One region of the Paenibacillus sp. FSL W8-0186 genome, then DNA from elsewhere that is predicted to be linked to it. Evidence: predicted binding sites of a transcription regulator. Region 1 holds the regulator's gene; the other holds the start of a gene.
What was found. The regulator LexA, encoded in region 1, represses DNA repair genes until DNA is damaged. The targets are predictions, from matches to a motif close to CGAACATATGTTCG.
Positions count from the first base shown of each region.

Region 2: the regulator LexA is predicted to act here: its motif matches at 3,959-3,972, upstream of recA (recombinase RecA).

Region 1 is NZ_CP150207.1:3,038,627-3,046,685, forward strand. It holds gene MKX50_RS13675 (DUF4183 domain-containing protein) at 1-303, opposite strand, end outside; gene MKX50_RS13680 (DUF4183 domain-containing protein) at 672-1,088, shown strand; gene MKX50_RS13685 (LysM peptidoglycan-binding domain-containing protein) at 1,190-1,591, opposite strand; gene lexA (transcriptional repressor LexA) at 1,845-2,471, shown strand; gene MKX50_RS13695 (hypothetical protein) at 2,537-2,845, opposite strand; gene MKX50_RS13700 (YitT family protein) at 3,068-3,967, opposite strand; gene MKX50_RS13705 (sugar ABC transporter permease) at 4,118-5,305, opposite strand; gene MKX50_RS13710 (xylose ABC transporter ATP-binding protein) at 5,308-6,819, opposite strand; gene xylF (D-xylose ABC transporter substrate-binding protein) at 6,941-8,044, opposite strand.
Region 2 is NZ_CP150207.1:2,510,397-2,518,455, forward strand. It holds gene rimO (30S ribosomal protein S12 methylthiotransferase RimO) at 1-1,286, shown strand, start outside; gene pgsA (CDP-diacylglycerol--glycerol-3-phosphate 3-phosphatidyltransferase) at 1,283-1,870, shown strand; gene MKX50_RS11325 (competence/damage-inducible protein A) at 1,993-3,255, shown strand; gene recA (recombinase RecA) at 4,061-5,119, shown strand; gene MKX50_RS11335 (RecX family transcriptional regulator) at 5,247-6,074, shown strand; gene rny (ribonuclease Y) at 6,355-7,896, shown strand; gene MKX50_RS11345 (TIGR00282 family metallophosphoesterase) at 7,983-8,059, shown strand, end outside.

The DNA of each region.
Region 1 (8,059 bases):
GCCTTCAGGACCTTGTGACCCTGGTGGGCCTTGAGGGCCTGGCATACCTCGGTCGCCTTGAGCGCCCGGTAATCCCGCTTGCCCTATGGCGCCCGGCGCCCCCTGCAATCCCGACTCTCCCTGCGGACCAGGTGCTCCCGCTGTCCCCTCTTTTCCCGGCAGACCTGGTGCGCCATTCCCTCTCACCAGCCCTGCTCGACTCGGCGAGCAGGACTCCCCCCGTTCTACTTGCGGCCCCTGCCCGATGATCCGCTGGATGATCCTTCCACTCTGCCTTGAACAAAATCGCTGATTTCTCCGCATGGAACGCTGACGGCATTTTTTCTTCTTTCTTATTAAAATTTTTCTTCTTTTATTGCAGCCTTGTCTGATTAACTCTTTCATTCCAGTATTTCTATTTGTCGCTTTACCATTCCTCTTATGCTTGGCCGCAGTTGTAGACATGATGAACACCTTCCGCGTTTGAGTAATTGTATATCATATGTCTCTGTAGATTTAGAGGAGTAGACATATATCTACGCCGGATAACGTTAAATCCATATTTTTGTGCAGACGTTAATCGCCGTTTCACCCCCCCGCAAGCTTTCATTCTATATATTGGATCGACAGCAGGCAGCTTCTGCATTCGATAACCACTCGCTTTGTCAATCTACAATAAAGGAGGTGAATACATGCCTGTAATCAAACCGGTATTTACAGCCACCGCCTCCGCGCCGATTGCCTCCGGGGGAGTAATTACAACGACCATTAATCCCGTTACAACGCGCTACTTCGCTGCTATCACTGCCGACATGATTGGAGCCACTGAGACGACGATTCTTGCTGCCAGCTTTACGGACGACGATGACGCTCCTATTACGGATCTGCCCACAATTACGGCAGCTAACGACTATTTCAACGTCTATATCAACGGAGTTCTGCAGCAAAACTCCTTATCTACGCTTATGACGGCAAGCTTGGTGCTTGCCACTACAGATCTCCTCATCGGAACGCCCGTAACGCTTGAGGTCGCCAGCTTTGCTGGAGCCGCGTCTGATTTAACGACCCCGCCAACCATCTCTGCGCCCGACATTACAATTAATACGTAACTAACACAAAGAAGGAACCGCAAATAAGACTTGCGGCTCCTTCTTTGGCGTAAAGCACATTTAGAACATGAATCGATATTTATGAATAGCTGAACCTAAACTCATTTCGTTGGCAGGACGAGGATATCCCCTGGCTGAATATTGCTTCCGGCCAAGCCATTTGCCCGCTGAATCGCCGTAACATATACCCTCGTATCCATATTGCCCGGTTTATGAGCTGCGGCAATCTTCCACAGGGAGTCGCCACGCTTGACCACAACGGACTCTGATTCTACAACATCATGGTCAGGTGATGAGGCTACCGCTGACGCCATTCCAGCCCAGGCAATAACTACGAACAGAATAAACACCAACAACTTAAACAAAGTTATTCTTGCAAATATATTCGAAATGGAGTTAGCAATCGCTTCATTCAATCTGGCGGCACCCTTCCGCAGCGCCCCCTCATTGCGCGAATCAGCCTTACGATCATAAATGCTCTGATATGTACTGTATCTCAACATAATATTATCACTCCAAACAGATGTTCTTATGAATTGAATTCATAATAACACGAACATTTGTTTGATTCAATAGTTTTTTAGAACAATTGTTCCCCTTTTTTTCGACATAGATCTTTAGTTATATTGAAATGTATTTCCTCATAGCATTAGCCGCATTTCAATTCTGCCATACATTATTTAGAACTTATGTTTGTACGAACGGAAGTTCTATGTTATAATTTTTCCAAACGTTACTAAATGGGGTTGATGGATTATGTCGAAGGTTTCTAGCCGTCAGCAAGCTATTCTTGAATTTATTCGCTCTGAAGTAAGATTGAAAGGTTATCCGCCCTCCGTGCGCGAAATCGGCGAAGCTGTAGGACTAGCTTCCAGTTCCACGGTACACGGTCATTTGGATCGGCTAGAGAAGAAAGGCTTTATCCGGCGTGATCCAACGAAGCCAAGAGCGATCGAGTTGCTGGGGCAGGACGATGCGGAAGGCATCGGTCAGTTTGCCCATTCCGTGGCCCGTGTGCCTGTCATCGGCAAAGTCACTGCCGGTGTTCCTATAACGGCTACCGAGAATATCGAGGATTATTTCCCGCTTCCGCAGCATTATGCCGGAGAAGGCGAAATCTTTATGTTGTCTGTCGTTGGCAACAGTATGATCGAGGCAGGAATCCATAGCGGAGACTATGTTATCGTACGGAAACAGCAAACAGCCAATAACGGAGAAATCGTCGTCGCAATGACAGAGGATGACGAGGCGACGGTCAAGACATTCTACAAGGAGAAGGATCATATTCGCCTTCAGCCTGAGAATTCGACGATGGAGCCGCTTCGTTTGACCCATGTGACTATATTGGGCAAAGTCATCGGCCTGTTCCGTGATCTGCACTAGCAAATCAAAGAAAGAGCTACCGCGAGGGTATGCTCTTTCTTTTTAATTATGTTGCTATCCATGCATTATATCGGATATAGCTCCTGCTTATCCCCGATGTCCTTTCTGCAATTTTTACATAAACCGGCAATATGGCCGAAGTCATTCGAATAAAACACCAGCTTCTTCGCTTGGTTGCACCGGGAGCATTTCTGGTTGCGCGTAGTGGTCATATCCGAACTTTTACTGGAGGTACGCTTCTTAGGCAAGTAAATGACATTGCTCTGAAGTTCCGCAGCCCGCTTCTTCTTCACCATTGCAGCCGCTATGCCAAGGACAGCCAAAATGAGGACCAACAGCATTAACCCCATCATCACTATTTCCCTTATTCCCATGAAGTCTCTCCCCCTCGTTCAACGATTTATCTATACGTAACCCTGCTCGTTCTGCCTGGTACTACTGTTATCCCGATCATAGCTGAGATGAATAGCTGCTGTAAACAGCAGTAAGCCCTGGAGCATAAGCCCCAGGACCGCTGATTGACAGCGATGCGTCAACGCAGAATACCCCATGCCCACTTCCTTTAGGGAAGCATGGCTGCACCCTCCCTTAACGCATCAATGCGCTTTTTCATCCGCAAAGCTGCCGCCTGTTACATCAGACACTGTTTCAACTGCAATGAAGGCCTTGGGATCAATTTCACGAACGACCGTCTTCAGCATGGATAACTCAAGCCGGCTGACTACACAGTAAATCACTTGAGTTTCCTCTTTACTGATTCCGCCCCTCGCGTACAGATAAGTTGTGCTTCTCCCGAGGCTATTCATAATAGCTTCCGCTACTTCTTCATATTGCCTTGTGATGACCGTTACCGATTTGGATTCATCAAGACCCTGCACGATAATATCCATGACCTTGGAGGCGATATAATAAGTGAAAATCGAATACATCGCCGAATCCCAACCGAGCAGGAAGCCGGCCACGATAAAAATAACGATATTGATAATAAGAATGATCTGCCCTACGGAAACATTAACTTTTTTCGAGATCAAGATAGCTACGATTTCCGCACCATCCGTCGTCCCCCCCAGCCTTAATACCAGACCGACGCCCAGACCGAGTAACAGCGCGCCAAATAGAACGGCCAGCAATTTGTCATTCGTAAAAGCCTCCACATGATGCAAATAACCCGTCGTTAAAGAAAGTACCGCGATACCGTACAGCGAAGCAAATGCGAACTTCTTCCCGACCTGTCTATAGCCGACAAATAGAAAAGGCAGGTTGATCACGAAAAGGAAAATCCCTAACGGAATATTCGTAATGTTCGTCAGCATAAGTGAAATCCCGGTAATTCCGCCGTCAATAATTGCATTCGGCACAAGGAAGAGCTCCAGCGCAACCCCGGCGATAATCGCTCCTATGGTGATAAAAAAGATCTTTGAAATAAGTTCAACTGGTTTGCTTAAATTCTCCTTTCTCCTGTTTGTCTTTCCGATGCTTGGCTTGGTTTCTGCCATCTTTTCAACCCTTTCAGTAAAATTTACATATAAATAATTTAATGAAAATTAATATGAAAATCAAATGGATGATGAAAGACCCCGGATTCCTCCCCATCAGGAGAAACCCAAGGTCTTGATTTACAGCATATTCAATTAGCTTAAATCTACTTATTTCACACCCTTGCGGCGGTTGGAAATGTCCAGCCAGACGGCGAAGACGAGGATGGAACCCTTGACCACATACTGCCAGAACGATTCAAGTCCCATCAGCGACATGCCGTTGTCCAGCGAGGTCATGACCAGGGCGCCGATCAGCGCACCGATGACAGTCCCCGCGCCGCCCATCAGCGAGGTGCCGCCGATGACGCAAGCGGCAATCGCGTCCATCTCGGCCATCGTTCCCGCGGTGATCGTCGCTGAGGCCAGGCGGGACGTTAAGACGATAGCGGCGATCGAGCTGAGCAAACCGCTCAGCAGGAAGATCATCATCGTCTTCCGGTGGATATTAATCCCCGATAGGCGGGCCGCCTCCTTGTTTCCTCCAATGGCGTAAATATGTCGTCCAAACGTCGTCTTCGTAGACAAGAAATAGAAGATAACGGCCAGCGCGATGACAAAGATAATCGGGAACGGAATGCCCTTGTAGTTGTTCATGATCAGGACAAAGGAGACAATTATCAAAGAGACTACGGCTACTTTAATAATATCCACACCAAGCGGAGCTACCTCAAAGCCATACTTCTGGCGGGAGCGTCGCTTTTTAAAGGCACTCCACACGAACAATCCAATAGCGATCGCTGCGATAATAATCCCGAATCCTCTGGCAAAGTAAGCATTGCCCAGCATGGCCAGCACTGGATCGGACACCGGAATCGTCATTGACTCCGTAACGCCCATCAGTACGCCGCGGAACACCATCATCCCGCCGAGCGTTACGATAAAAGCAGGAATCATTTTATAGGCGACGAGCCAGCCCTGCACCAGCCCGAGCACAGCCCCAGCTGCCAATGTGCCGACGATGACGATGATAGGCGGAAGCCCCATCCAGTTGCTCAGAATGGCAGCAATCCCCCCCGTCAGGCCGACAATTGACCCGACCGACAGGTCGATATGGCCCGCGACAATGACCAGCACCATGCCGATGGCCAGAATCGAAGTGACTGACATTTGCGTAAACAGGTTAGAAAGATTACGTGCGGTCAAAAATGTAGGATCCAGTATCCCGAACAGGACCCAAATGAGTACGAGCGCTCCAACCATCGTATAAGCGCGGACGTCCATTTTGCCGAATAGGCTGCCCCAGAGCGACGTTTTCGCTGCGGGAGCTTCCTGCTTTTGAAGTTCATTTTGTAGCATAGTTATTTCCCTCCCGTTGCGGCTTGCATAATATTTTCTTGCGTCGCTTCACGCCAATCGAACTCGCGTACGAATTCCCCTTCGCTCATTACCAGAATCCGGTCGCTCATGCCCAGCACCTCCGGCAGCTCCGAGGAAATCATAATAATGGCTACGCCTTGCTCAACAAGCTGATTCATCAAATGATATATTTCGTACTTCGCTCCAACGTCAATCCCCCGGGTCGGCTCATCCATGATGAGGATTTTCGGATCGGACATCAGCCATTTGCCGATGACAACCTTCTGTTGATTCCCCCCGGAGAGCGTACCTACGGCCGTTTCGAGCGAAGCTGTTTTCGTCTTTAAATCCTGCACATACCGAAGGCCCCATCTAATCTCTTCATTTTCGTTAATGACTCCAAGCTTTGACACTTTGCTCATCGCAGCCATCGTCGTATTCGTCTTCACGTCCATATTCATCACGAGTCCCTGACGCTTGCGGTCCTCGCTGACCAAGGCAAAACCCGCCTCGATTGCATCGGTCACCGACCGGATGCGCACCGGCTTGCCTTCGATCAATACTTCTCCTGTAGCGCGTCCTTCATAGGCACCAAACAAGCTGCTTACCAGTTCGGTACGCCCGGCCCCCATCAATCCGGCGATTCCTAAAATTTCTCCCTTGCGTAAAGTGAAATTTACATCCTCAATCACTTTCTGGTCCCGTTTCTCGGGATGCCATACATTATAGTTCTTAACCTGAAGCACAATCTCCCCAGGCGTATGCTCCACCCTTGGATAACGCTCCGTCAGCTCGCGGCCGACCATGAGCGACACAACCTGGTCATCGTTCGTTTCATGGCGGTCCAGCGTCGTTACCGTCTGCCCGTCGCGCAGCACCGTGATCGAATCCGCCAACTCGAACACCTCCGGCATTTTGTGCGAAATATAAATGCAGGAAACCCCTTCGCTGCGGAGCTGATTCAGAATATTCATCAAAATAGCGACTTCACTTTCGGTCAATGCCGCCGTCGGTTCATCCAGGATCAGAATTTGCGTATGCTTGGACAGCGCTTTGGCGATCTCTACGAGCTGCTGCTGGCCGATGCCCAGGCTGCCGATTTTCGTATTCGGCGAAATGTTCAGCCCTACTCTTTTCAGCCACAAGGCAGCATTGTGATACAGCTCATCCCAGCGGATAACCCCGTGCCTTTGCGGCTCCGCCCCGAGAAAAATATTCTCGCCCACCGTCATATCCTTCACGAGCGCCAGCTCCTGGTGAATAATCGTAATGCCCGCCTTCTCCGCATCTACAATGTTGTGAAACTCCTTCTTCTCTCCGCCGATGAGCAGATCCCCGCTATAGGTTCCCGCCGGATACAGACCGCTCAGCACCTTCATCAACGTTGACTTGCCCGCCCCGTTCTCGCCGCACAAGGCATGAATTTCGCCTTTCCGCAGCTTAAAGTTCACCTGATCCAGCGCCTTGACGCCCGGAAACTCTTTGCTGATGTTCACCATCTCTAACACGTACATAGGCTCTATCTCCTTCTAACGCCGAGTTATCGTAAAGGGAGGGACAGCTGAAGCCTCTTGCAATTTCCGCTCGAACTTCAACTGCCCCGCTGATCCCTTGCCGGATTCACTTAGCTAAAGCTTACTGCTGCGGCCATTGATCTTTAGGAACGTTCTTGTAGACATCCTCCAGCTTGTGGAAGCCGTCCTCGATTAGAATAGAGAGCTCATCCTTGCTGACCGGAATCGGATCGAGCAATACGGACGGTACATCGAATTTGCCGTTGTAAACGGACGTGTCCGTGGCAATGTCTTCACCTTTTGCAGCTGCCACGGCCATTTCGGCCGCTTTTGTGGCGATCGATTTAATCGGCTTATACACCGTCATTTGCTGCGTGCCTTCTGCAATCCGCTGCACCGCGGCCAAATCCGCATCCTGTCCGGATACCGGAATTTTGCCAGCCATGCCTTGAGCGGTCAGGGCCTGAATTGCTCCTCCTGCCGTACCGTCATTCGCTGCTACAACGCCCTGCACGTCGTTCTTCACGGCGGTCAGCGCATTTTCCATGTTCTTCAAGGCTTCTTCCGGCTTCCAGTCTTTGGAGAACTGGTCATATACGATTTTGATGTCGCCTTTCTCTTCCAGCGGCTTCAAAATGTTCATAGCCCCCGTCTTGAACATATGCGCGTTGTTGTCCGTATCGGCTCCGCCGATGTAGACAATGTTGCCTTTCGGCGCTTGGTCGATGACCGCCTGAGCCTGCAGTTCCCCGACCCGGACGTTGTCAAAAGAAATGTAATAGTCCACTTCTGCATTATTGATCATGCGATCGTACGCGATAACCTTGATGCCTTCTTTATGCGCCTTTTCTACGATCGGCGCGGTCGCTTCCGCATTGTGCGCGATAACGACAAGGACGTCGACGCCCTGTGAAATCAGCTGCTCCGCCTGGCTAAGCTGCGTGGCATCATCGCCGTTCGCTGCCAGCACCTTCACATCCCCGCCGAGCTCCTTGACCTTGGCCGAGAAAATATCCCGGTCCTTCTGCCAGCGCTCCTCCTTCAGCGTGTCCATCGACAGCCCAATGACGATCTTGCCGTCATCTTTGCCTGTTGCTGCATTTCCTGTTCCTGCGCTGTTCTTCGTATTCGCGCTGCCGTCCGACACCACGCCGCAGCCTGCCAATGAAGATGCCAGCAACAATGCAGCTAAGCTTAACCGTAACAAATGACCGTATTTTCTCACTCTTTCTTCGCCCCT
Region 2 (8,059 bases), 530 kb from region 1:
ATTTGGTTGATTCGGAAATTATGTCAGGCCTGATCGATCAACGGGGCTACCGCCTTGTAGAGGACCGGGAAGAGGCCACGGTCATTATCGTAAATACGTGCGGGTTTATTGACGCTGCCAAGGAGGAATCCGTGAATACGATTCTGGATTTGGCGGATTTGAAGGAGACGGGGAAGCTGAAGGCGCTTATCGTGTCCGGCTGCTTGACGCAGCGCTATAAGCAGGCCTTAATGGAGGAAATGCCGGAGATCGATGGTATCGTCGGAACCGGGGATTTTTATAATATCAATCAGATTGTTGATGAAGCGCTCAAGGGCAAAAAACCGGTTCAAGTCGGGAATCCGGTGTTTAATTATGAAGAGGTACTCCCTCGTAAAGTATCGACGGCCAAGTATACTACATATGTAAAAATTGCCGAGGGCTGCGATAACAATTGTACGTTTTGCAGCATTCCAATCATGAGGGGGAACTTCCGCAGCCGTTCGATCGAATCGATCATCGCAGAGGTTGAGCTAATGGCTTCGCAAGGGGTGAAGGAAATTAGCTTGATCGCCCAGGATTCCACTAATTACGGAACCGACCTCTATGGGGAATATAAGCTGGCCGAGCTGATGAATAGGGTTACGGAGGTTGAAGGCATTGAGTGGGTCCGGCTCCATTATGCTTATCCAGGCTTCTTTACCGACGAGTTAATCGAAATGATTGCGACGAATCCTAAAATTTGCAAATACATCGATATGCCGCTGCAGCATAGTGAAGATGCGGTCCTCAAACGGATGCGCCGTCCGGGACGCAATCGCGACATCCGCGAGCTGGTCGCAAAAATTCGTTCCCGTATTCCGAATGTTTCGCTGCGCACTTCCCTGATTGTTGGGTTTCCGGGCGAAACGGAGGAGGATTTTGAAAGATTATGCGATTTTGTACGGGAAATCAAATTTGACCGGCTGGGCGTATTTACTTATTCCAAAGAGGAGGATACTCCTGCCTCAAGGCTGCCGGATCAGGTGGAGGAAGAGGTTAAAGAGTGGCGCGCCAACACGCTGATGGAGATTCAGCGCGAGGTTTCTAACCAAAATGCCGGCAAATTTGTCGGACAGGTTCTGGATGTGCTGGTTGAACGGTATGACGGCCGCAGTGACGTCTATATCGGGCGTTCACAGTATGATGCGCCGGAAATCGACGGTGAAGTATACGTTACGAATTGTCCTGTTGGCATTGGAGAAATCGCCAAGGTACGAATTACGCATGCTTATGAATACGACATGTCCGGGGAGGGTGTCCTTTGAACTTACCCAATCGCATAACCATTGCCCGAATTTTTATGATCCCGGTCATGCTGGTCTTCTTGCTGGTTGACTTCGAGTGGTGGTCTTATGAACTGTCGCTTGGCAGTTATACGCTGCCGGTAAACCAGTTGATTGGGGCAATATTGTTTATTGTAGCTGCCAGTACGGACGGAATTGATGGATATATTGCCCGCAAGCATAATTTAGTGACTAACCTCGGCAAGCTGCTTGATCCTCTGGCAGATAAACTGCTGGTGGCCGCAGTGCTGGTAGCGCTGGTTGCGATGGGTGAAATCCAAGCCATCATTGCAATCGTCATCATCAGCCGAGAGTTTGCCGTAACAGGACTACGGGAAATCGCATTGCTGGAAGGTTCGGTTATTGCCGCCAGCAAGTGGGGGAAAGCGAAGACCATCGCTCAGATAATTGCGATATCCGTTCTTCTCCTAAATAATTTTCCGTTTGAGTGGATCCGTTTTCCCTTTGATGAAATTGCGATTTGGGTTGCTACGCTGATTACGATTTATTCGGGCATCGACTATTTTGTGAAGAACAAAAGTTTGCTTTCATTCTCTAAAAGCTGATTAGGTGACGGATTGCATAAATGAAACAACCTTTTGCTATTCAGCCATAACTATTACGATTGATGAAGTGAAAGAGATGAGAATGCCTTTATTTTGCTGGTGGAAGGAGACGTGGGAGAGAGATGAGAGCAGAAATCATCGCTGTAGGCACCGAGCTTTTGCTTGGACAAATTGTGAACACAAATGCGCAATTTTTATCTCAGGAATTAGCGTCTCTTGGTATCGACGTGTATTTCCAAACGGTTGTCGGCGACAACATGGACCGTCTGCGTCAAGCGATTCAAACCGCCGAATCGAGGGCGGATGTGCTTATATTCTCAGGGGGCATCGGCCCTACACAGGACGATTTGACCAAGGAAGCGTTAGCTTCTGTGCTAGGCAGAGGTCTGCACTACGACAGGATGGCCATGGATAATATCGACCGGTTCTTTCAAGGGCGCAATATTCCGATGACCGAGAATAATCGGCGCCAGGCGCATGCGATTGACGGATCCACGCCGCTGCCCAATGAGACAGGACTGGCCGTAGGGAACGCCATTGCGCATAACGGGAAGTTCTATATCGTATTACCCGGTCCTCCGAAAGAATTGATGCCAATGTTCCGAAATCAGGCGGCCACATGGATATTGCAGCATGTGCTGACCCATGAACAGCCGATTTATTCGAAGATGCTGAAATTTGCCGGGATCGGCGAGTCGGCATTGGAGACCCGCGTTCTCGATCTAATCGAAAAGCAAAGTGATCCGACCGTAGCGCCTTACGCGAAGGAGAGCGAGGTTACACTGCGTATTACTACAAAGGCGAATTCAGAAAGCGAAGCGATGGCTAAGCTGGAAGTGATGGAGAAGGAAATCAGCTCGCGGCTTGGCGACCATCTATATGCAACAGAGGATGTGCCGATCGAGAAGACGATCGTGGACATGCTTACAGAGCTGAATCTGACCGTGAGCTGCGCCGAGAGCTGCACTGGCGGATTGCTCATGGAGACCATCACCTCTATTCCAGGCAGCGCTGCAGTCTTCCACGGCGGTATCGTATGCTATTCTAATGAGATGAAGGAGAAGCTGCTCAACGTTCCCCATGACATGCTGGAGGGAGAAAATGCTCCCGGCGCCGTCAGCGCCGAAACTGCAAAGGTGCTTGCCGAGCAGGTGCGCATGATTGTTGACACGGATTTCGGTCTGTCGATTACCGGTGTGGCCGGTCCGGGCTACTCGGAGCGCAAGCCGGTGGGACTCGTATATATTGCCATCTCCCGCCGCGGACAAGATACTGCCGTTTTTGAGCTGAATCTTAAGGGGAATCGGGAGACGATCCGGATTCGTTCTGCCAAGACGGTACTCTATCATCTGTGGAGACAGCTTAAGGAAACTGCTGACCGCTGATCATGCATAGCTGTTCGCGATTGCATTTGCAAATGGAATAAGCTTCGGGGTATAATGGATTTACGGAAGAACCGTAGCCTAACTGATTTGTTGCGCTGCGGTTCTTTTTTTCGTTAATTGCCATGGCCATGGCTGGTTGATGTTGATTTTAAATATGGGTACTTATCCCTTTATTATCATTCCAGAATAAGCGAATCCCGAAGGGAGAGCTCCCACGGAGCAGGAAGTAGAAGGTACTAACTGCAAACGAATCACCTAAGTGGGTTAGCTTTCCTCGAGCACCGTCAAAGGAAAGTTTAAGCAGTGCGCCAAAAGCAAGCGAATCCCGAAGGGAGAGCGCCGCCCAGCACGAAGTAGAAGGAAACGCACCCACACCAGCTCCCGTCTCCAACATGCAGGAGCGCCAAACCAGGAGCGGACCCGAAGGGGAGCAAGCGGCTCATTCCAGCTAAAGCTACCCGGGTGCTCGACCGCAGCTCCTTGAGCAGGGTGTTTCAGGTAACCCGGGTGAACCCAAAGTAAGACGTACCCGAAGGGGGAAAAGCGATCCACGCGCCAAAAGTAGAGCGCATCCCCAAAGGGGACAGCGGGCAGGAGCGTCTCTGTAACTCCTACGTTAGTCCAATTTGCGGGAGTCCCGAGGGCTGCAAGCCCTGCGGGGGCCCTCCCTTACGGTAAGGGAGGGTTTGGGAGGGTTGAGACCCGAATATATGTTCGAAAAAATGCTTGGCAAACGTTCCAAAACAAGGTACAATTATTAATGTAAAGTCCTACATTTAATCAATTTGATAAGGATGTGAGCTGATTGTCAGATCGTCGTGCAGCGCTGGATATGGCGCTTCGTCAAATAGAAAAGCAATTCGGTAAAGGTTCGATTATGAAGCTGGGCGAATCCACTCATATGCAGGTGGAAATTGTTCCCAGTGGTTCGATTGCATTAGATATAGCTCTTGGCACAGGCGGGCTGCCGCGTGGCCGGATTATCGAAGTATACGGTCCTGAGTCCTCAGGTAAGACGACAGTGGCGCTTCATGCCATTGCCGAAGTTCAAAAAATCGGCGGACAAGCCGCATTCATCGATGCGGAGCATGCGCTGGATCCATCTTATGCCAGCAAGCTTGGCGTAAATATCGACGAGCTCCTTCTTTCCCAGCCGGACACCGGGGAGCAGGCGCTTGAAATTGCAGAGGCGCTCGTAAGAAGCGGCGCTGTCGACATTATCGTTATCGACTCCGTGGCGGCGCTTGTCCCGAAAGCGGAAATTGAGGGCGAAATGGGAGATTCTCATGTGGGCTTGCAGGCTCGATTGATGTCTCAAGCGCTCCGCAAGCTGTCAGGAGCGATCAGCAAGTCCAAGACGATTGCGATCTTTATCAACCAATTGCGCGAGAAGGTCGGCGTGATGTTCGGAAATCCGGAGACAACCCCTGGCGGACGGGCTCTCAAGTTCTACTCCACCATTCGTCTTGACGTGCGCCGCATAGAGACGATCAAGATGGGAAATGACATGGTTGGTAACCGTACCCGGGTCAAGGTCGTCAAGAACAAGGTGGCTCCTCCGTTTAAGCAGGCGGAGATCGATATTATGTATGGCGAGGGCATTTCAAGAGAGGGCAGCATTATCGATATCGGCGTAGAGCTTGATATTGTCGATAAAAGCGGAGCCTGGTATTCATATTCGGGCGAGCGCTTAGGCCAAGGCCGCGAAAACGCGAAGCAATTTTTGAAGGAGAATACCCAGATTGCTGATGCCATTGAATTGAAAATTCGCGAAGCCAGCCAGTTGTCGACGGTCGTGCCTTCGGCTTCCGCAAGCGAGCTCGAAGAAGATGCGAAGGAAGAGCAGGCGCTTTTCGAAGAATAATAATTTAGCAATATTTAGGCGCTCTGTATTCTGGCGAAGCCAGAACAGAGCGCTTTTATTTTGGAAGTGACCACCGTGATATAATATGCAAGCAAGCATTAGCATAATGCGGAAGGGGGGCGGCTCGATGAATGGAAAATACGGCAATCGCGGGATACAGCCACCTTCAGGGAAGGGCGGAAGGCGGTTACAGGAACCGCAGGGAATAGTTGATATTTCTGAAGAGCGTTTTTGGGGGAATACTACAGAGGAATCCCTCGCCGTAGAGTCAAGCTTTGATGATTTTCCGGATGAGGGTGAACTGGAAATTACTATGGTGGAAGCCCTAAAGCGGCCGAAGTTCCGTTACCGGATCCATTTTGGTTCCTATTCGGTCGAAATTCATGAAGATGTGATGATTAAATATCGGATGATCAAAGGCGCGGCTTTTGCCAAGTCGGATCTGGAAGAAATTATCGCGGCGGATGAACGGCAGAGAAGCTACGGGGACGCGCTTGTATATTTGAGCCGAAAGCCGCGTACTGCCTACGAAATAGCACTCCGCCTCGGAGAAAAGGGATGGAGCGAAGAGACGGTAAGCGACGTTCTTTACCGTCTTAAGCAGGAGCGGCTTATTGATGATGCGGCATACGCCCAGGAATGGGCCAAGCAGCGTGTTGGAAGCAGAGGCAAGGGAAAACTATGGGTTCGCCACGAACTTCGTCAGAAGGGCATTGCCAAGCCTTTGATTGAGGAGGCGCTTGGTGAAGTCAGCGAAGAGGATGAATATAATAGCGCTCTACAGCTTGGGGCGAAGAAATGGAGATCCACCACAGGCGAATTGATGGACAGAAAGCGAAAGACGGGCGCTTTTCTTATGCGCAGAGGCTATTCAGGAGGGCTTGTTTCCAAAGTCATCCGCGAGTTGGCTCAGCAGGAGGGCCAAGAAAATACGGAGGAATGGGAAGAGGAATAGGCCTGCGGCAGGAGCGGCTGTCATTTGCTTGACAATATCTTTCGTCAAATAATAAAATGTCTATATGCACAGAGTCCTTTTTTCCTTCCAAAATTATGACTCTGTACACATTCTATTCGCCAATCATGAAGGGTTACATTTTAGCTCATGAATTAAAGTGAGCGGCCTACCTGAATCGGCCTGTATTCGATTCTTAGAAATGATGATGAATTGAGGAAGTTAACTACAACTGCAAGTATCCCAAGGAATGCCTTGGAGGAATCAACGGGGAGGTGAACAGATGCACGATGGAGTCTGGGTCGCTCTCGTTGCAGCCGCTTTATTCTTTGGGTTCGTGATCGGATATTTTATTCGGAAATCTCTTGCAGAAGCTAAAATTTCCAGTGCGGAACACGCTGCAAGCCAAATTTTGGAAAATGCAAAGAAAGATGCAGAAGCACTGAAGAAAGAAACAGTCCTGGAAGCTAAGGATGAGGTCCATAAAATCCGGACTGAAGCTGATAAAGACATTCGTGAACGTCGGAACGAAATTCAACGGCAGGAAAGACGATTGTTGCAAAAGGAAGAGTCGCTGGATAAAAAATTAGAATCGCTTGAACGAAAAGAAGAGCAGGTGGCAGGCAAAGAGAAGCGAATTGAAGAAACTCAGCAGCAGATTGATCAGATTTATAAAACTCAGGTTCAGGAATTGGAACGTATCTCCAACTTGACGATGGAGGACGCCAGAATCATTATCCTAAACAATGTAGAGCAGGAAGTTCGCCATGAAACGGCGCAGCTGATCAAGGACATTGAACAGCAGGCGAAAGAGGAAGCCGATAAGAAATCGCGTGAAATCATTACGCTGGCTATTCAACGTTGCGCAGCCGATCATGTTGCGGAGACGACCGTATCTGTTGTAGCATTGCCGAACGAAGAGATGAAGGGACGGATCATTGGCCGCGAAGGACGCAACATCCGCGCGCTTGAGACGTTGACCGGGATCGATCTCATTATTGATGATACGCCGGAAGCCGTCATCTTGTCTGGCTTTGATCCGATTCGTCGGGAGATCGCTCGTACCGCATTGGAGAAACTTGTGGCGGACGGACGGATTCACCCGGCACGAATCGAAGAAATGGTCGAGAAGTCGCGTCGTGAAGTGGATGAACGGATTCGTGAATACGGTGAGCAAGCAACCTTTGAAGTGGGAGTTCATGCGCTTCATCCTGATCTGATCAAAATTTTGGGACGTCTTAAATTCCGGACAAGCTACGGTCAGAACGTGCTGAAGCACTCGATGGAGGTTGCTTACTTGGCCGGCCTTATGGCAGGCGAATTAGGCGAAGACATCGTTCTGGCCAAGCGGGCTGGACTGCTGCATGATATCGGTAAAGCGCTTGATCATGAAGTGGAAGGATCGCATGTCGAGATCGGCGTGGAATTGGCTAAGAAATACAAGGAGCACCCGGTGGTTATTAATAGTATCGCATCCCACCACGGTGACTGCGAGGCCACATCGGTGATCGCCATGCTGGTCGGTGCAGCTGATGCCTTGTCGGCAGCACGGCCTGGCGCTCGTCGTGAAACGCTGGAAACATATATCCGGCGCCTCGAGAAGCTTGAAGAGATTTCGGAATCGTTCGAAGGCGTGGAGAAATCCTATGCCATCCAAGCTGGCCGCGAGGTTCGCGTTATGGTACAGCCCGATAAAATCGACGATGCAGAAGCATTCCGCCTGGCTAGGGACATCACGAAGACGATTGAGAATGAACTGGATTATCCAGGGCATATCAAGGTTACCGTCATACGCGAGACACGGGCGGTTGAATACGCAAAGTAAAGCCAATGCTGAGAAAGTGGCCCTTATGGGGCCGCTTTTTCTCATTGCTTATGAGAATACAATGATTGTTTGAGGAGGAACCTGCCATTAAGGTTTTATTTATCGGAGATATTGTTGGAAGCACAGGCCGCAAAGCGTTAAAGGAGACGCTCCCGCATTTGAA